Regions from separate parts of the Bacillus nitratireducens genome, predicted to be linked through region 1. Evidence: a T-box and tRNA genes for the amino acid it is inferred to sense, from the RefSeq annotation. Region 1 holds a T-box; the other holds one or more tRNA genes.
The links. The T-box of region 1 lies ahead of ileS (isoleucine--tRNA ligase). A T-box ahead of a tRNA ligase gene usually reads a tRNA of that ligase, here a tRNA-Ile.

Region 1 (2,413 bases):
TCGGCAATGCTTTTCGGTGCGAATTGATGATCGCAGCTTTCACATTCCCATACGTTTAAAGGTGTTCCCCAATATCTATTCCGGCTAATATTCCAGTCCACCATGTTTTCTAAAAACTTACCAAACCGGCCATGTTTCATATGGTCTGGATACCACGTAACAGAATCATTATTTCGTAAAAATGTTTCTTTAATCTCAGTTGTTCGGATTAACCAGCTTTCTCCTGCATAATAAAGTAATGGTGAATCACAGCGCCAGCAATGCGGATAGCTATGTTCATATTTTTCTTTATGATATAGTAACCCTTCTTTCGCTAAATAACGAACGATATCCACGTCACAATCTTTTACAAACTTACCTTTAAGAAATGGTACTGCATCCGTATACTCACCTTTCTCATCTACAACATGTAAGAATGACAATCCTTCACTTTGAACGACTCTATAATCGTCCTCCCCATATGCTGGAGCGATATGAACAAGTCCTGTACCACTATCTGCCGTGACAAAATCTGCTGCAATTACGTGGTACCCATTCGTAACTTCCTTCATCGGAAACGGTGCTGTATAAGATGTGTTTACTAATTCTTCGCCTTTATGAACAGATAATACTTCATAGTTTTCTTTTAATACATCTTGTACACGTTCTTTCGCAACAATGTATACATGACCTTCTTGTTTCGCTTTCACGTATTCCATATTTGGGTGTACAGCGAGCGCAACATTTGCTGGAAGTGTCCAAGGTGTCGTTGTCCAACCTAGGAAATACTCATTTTCACTATCTTTCACTTTAAACTTAACTGTTGCACTTAAATCTTTTACTGTTTTATACCCTTGTGCAACCTCATGTGAACTTAATGAAGTTTGACAGCTTGGGCAGTATGGTGAAACTCTATGCCCCTTATACAATAATCCTTTTTCATGAATCGTTCCTAAAATATGCCATACACTTTCGATATATGGATTCTCTAACGTAACGTATGGATCATCCATATCTACCCAATAACCGATGCTTTCAGTGAATTCACGCCACTGCTTCTCATATGTGAATACACTTTCTTTACACTTTTGAATAAATGGCTCAATTCCATACTCTTCGATTTCATGTTTACCAGAAATACCGAGTTGCTTCTCAACACCTAATTCTACAGGTAAACCGTGTGTATCCCATCCCGCTTTTCGTAACACTTTATATCCAGCCATCGTTTTATATCTTGCTACTACATCTTTAATTGTCCGTCCAAGCGCATGACCTACATGCGGTAATCCATTCGCCGTTGGTGGTCCTTCATAAAATACAAAAGACTGTGCGCCTTCTCGATTCTGAATTGATTGCTCGAAAATACTTTGCTCGTTCCACTGCTTACGAATACGTGTTTCTCTCCCTACAGCTGACTCTTTTACATCTACTTTCTTCATCTACAATCACTCCTTTGAATGTTTTAAAGCACACAAAAAACCCGTCCCTATGAAGTAGGGACGGGTTTAACCGCGTTACCACCCTAATTCTATTAGCTCTTCGCTAATAGCACTTAGCAACGTACTAACATACGCGTTCTTTGTAACGGTAGACATCCGTCCGAGCTTACTTTATTCAGCCACGGCTCCTCGGAGATGATTTTCAAATAACGTCTGCACACCGGCTTTCAGCAATACACCGGCTCTCTGGAGAACAGTTCACTATTTTACTCTTTCTCGTCTTCAGATTTGTATACTTTATTAAAAGTTATTTTATGCCATTGGGCAATTAATTGTCAACTAATTCAAAATATATTTTTATTTATATCCTTTTTATCTATTTCTATACAATTAATTTTCAAATTCTCGTAATCCCGCTAAATCTTCATCTTCCTCTGCAAGTTCAGCAAAGAATCCCGTCTCATCTTCACGAAGCACAATTTCAAGTTCTTCTTTCGCCTCTTCATTTCTGTTTAATAACGCTAAGTAGCAAGCGTGGTCGTATCTTGCTAACAAGTGTGTAGCATCAATTTCTAATATATCATTTGTTATTTTTTCTGCTTTGACAGTTCGCCCAGCTCTATGATACGAAGATGCTAAAGCAATAAGAATTGCCGTTTCATTTGGATGATCTACAGCAGCATCTTCTAATAAATGAATCGCATCCTCAAACCTCTCTTGACTTTGGTATATTTCTGCTAAAGTAAGGAATCCTCTACTTACAAACGGTGTTTTTCCCGTTAATTGTAAACATATTTTTTCTGCTTTTCTTTCTTCCCCAGCTTTCAAGAATACTTGTGCTTGCAAAAGAAGCGTATCATAATCATCCGGTAGTTCTCGAACCATTTGCTTCGTTAATTCCAAAGCATCTCGTAACATGCCTTCTTCTTCACACTCAATGAAAAGATTTACAAGTTGCTTCGCTACATCATAATCCCATTTATTTTCTAGCGATG
Region 2 (2,413 bases), on a different contig from region 1:
CGAGCAATAATACTAAGTCCCGATTCACTTCAACATCACCAATTACATGTTTCCACTTCATACACAACTCTCCTTTACTTCATGTTCTAGTCTTCCAAAGACAAGCTCAATTATGTAAAAGGAGAGCATAGAAAAAAGCTAGGAGAAAACTCCTAGCTTTTTTCTAGCTGTATTAACTTTAATTATTTTGCTTCTTGGTAAAGTTTTTCAGCAACGTTCCAATCTACAACGTTCCAGAATGCACCGATGTAGTCAGGACGACGGTTTTGGTAATTTAAGTAGTAAGCATGCTCCCAAACATCTAAACCGATAACTGGAGTTTTACCTTCAGTTAGAGGAGAATCTTGGTTTGGAGTGCTTGTTACTTCTAACTCACCATTGTTTACTACTAACCAAGCCCAACCAGAACCGAAGCGAGTTGCGCCAGCTTTTGCGAATTCTTCTTTGAATGCATCGAAGCTACCGAATTTCGCTTCAATCGCAGTTGCAAGTTCGCCTACTGGTTGTCCTCCGCCGTTTGGAGATAGGATTGTCCAGAAGAATGTATGGTTAGCATGTCCGCCACCATTGTTACGTACTGCTGTACGGATTGCTTCAGGTACTTCGTTTAAGTTTGCAACTAATTCTTCAACGCTTTTGTCAGCTAATTCTGCATGACCTTCTAAAGCAGCGTTTAAGTTTGTAATATACGTGTTGTGATGTTTCGTATGATGGATGTTCATTGTTTCTTTATCAAAGTGAGGTTCTAAAGCATCATACGCATAAGGTAAATTTGGTAATTCGTGTTTTGCCATTGTTATATTCCTCCCGGTTTATGTATTGTCACTACATATGTGACCTACAACTTCATTCTACCCTAATTGCCATAGGGTGCAAACAAATAAATCGCTTTGTCTTGCTATCATTAAAGTAGCAAAATTCCCACTTCTTTTCAATTAAAATGCTCATATATTCCGTAAAAAAAGCTTCCTTCTACAAGGAAGCTTCCTGCTGACATAATAAACATATGAAATGGATATGGACCCTGTAGGACTCGAACCTACGACCGGACGGTTATGAGCCGTCTGCTCTAACCAGCTGAGCTAAGGGTCCACAATTATGTATGTAACATTAAAAAAACTAAATTCCCATCGAATATATCGTTTGAAAAATGTAAGATAAATTTACCATATACAAAAGAAAAGTGTCAATTGTATTTTTCTCTACTAAAAGAAGTAAATTAATAAGAAGAAATTTAGTCCCTTCTACTATATGTAAATATAATATATCTTGAGCTTCTCTAGATTCGTACGTTACAATGATTTTATACATACATAAAGGAAGTGAATCTATGTCCATTTTTAAACAGCTAGCAAAAAGCGTATATTCGCCTAAAGATATGGCGCTTTTCCGTTTTCAAAAAATCGGTAAAACCATTTTGTATATTATGCTTCTTTGCCTAATCACTACTATTCCAAGAACTTTCTTGTACGGTAGCGTCATCCAAGATGGTGTTAACATGGTAAATAAAGTAATCGAAAAAGATTTACCTGATTTTAAAATCGAAAACGGCGAGCTACAAGCTGATATTAATCAACCTATCGAAAAAGAAGACGGAAATGCCCTTTTCGTATTTGATCCAAATTCAACAGACTTAGAAAAATATCAAAATAAAACAGGTTTATTTGTTTTAAAAGATAAAGTAGTCTCCATGGGGAATGGTCAAACACAAACATACTCCTATAATGACTTACTAGGCGCATCTCTTGAGAAGAAAGATTTACAAGATTTCATTTCTTTATTTGACAGTATTTATCCGATCTTACTATTCGTTATTGGGTTCCTATTGTACTTGTTCCAATTATTTATTACCTTTGTAGGAGTTACCTTGCTTGCCTTCATCGGTTCTGCGATGAGCGGTCAACGCAAATTATCTTATAAACAAGTTTGGACATTAACTGCTTACAGCTACACAATTCCAACAATCTTCTTTATGATTATGGATTTATTCAAAATAAACGTACCTGGTGCAACATTCATTTACATTGCAGTTGTTTTAATCGTTCTATACTTAACAATTAAAGAAGTTCCAAAACCAAAAGATAAACAAGAACTATAAAAAAATGCCTAAATAGGCATTTTTTTTTTTGGACAAGCATATATTCCTAGCAAAGGAGTGAAGGATATGAAGAGATTAGGTGTACTCTTATTCGTGCTTGTCCTCGGTTATATATTTTATTACGACATTAAAATCGGTACTTTACCGATGTTAAGTTCATACAAAAAAACAACAGCTGCCGAAACGATAAAAAAAGAAAATACAGATACAAAGCAGAATAAAGAGAAAGAAACAGAAAAAGTAACGGATACAGCTTATAAAGCAATTGAAGTAAAAACTGGTGATACAGTCCTTTCTATTACAGAAGCGATCAAT

Region 2: it has a tRNA-Ile gene. The T-box ahead of ileS (isoleucine--tRNA ligase) is inferred to sense a tRNA for this amino acid. The anticodon was not compared.

Annotation. Positions count from the first base shown of each region.
Region 1 is NZ_JAUMJO010000001.1:109,880-112,292, forward strand. It holds gene ileS (isoleucine--tRNA ligase) at 1-1,418, opposite strand, end outside; T-box leader at 1,472-1,710, opposite strand; gene Q3V31_RS00590 (tetratricopeptide repeat protein) at 1,809-2,413, opposite strand, start outside.
Region 2 is NZ_JAUMJO010000003.1:585,963-588,375, reverse strand. It holds gene Q3V31_RS14995 (MFS transporter) at 1-61, opposite strand, end outside; gene sodA (superoxide dismutase [Mn]) at 183-794, opposite strand; tRNA gene Q3V31_RS14985 (tRNA-Ile) at 1,019-1,092, opposite strand; gene Q3V31_RS14980 (DUF1189 domain-containing protein) at 1,331-2,098, shown strand; gene Q3V31_RS14975 (hypothetical protein) at 2,165-2,413, shown strand, end outside.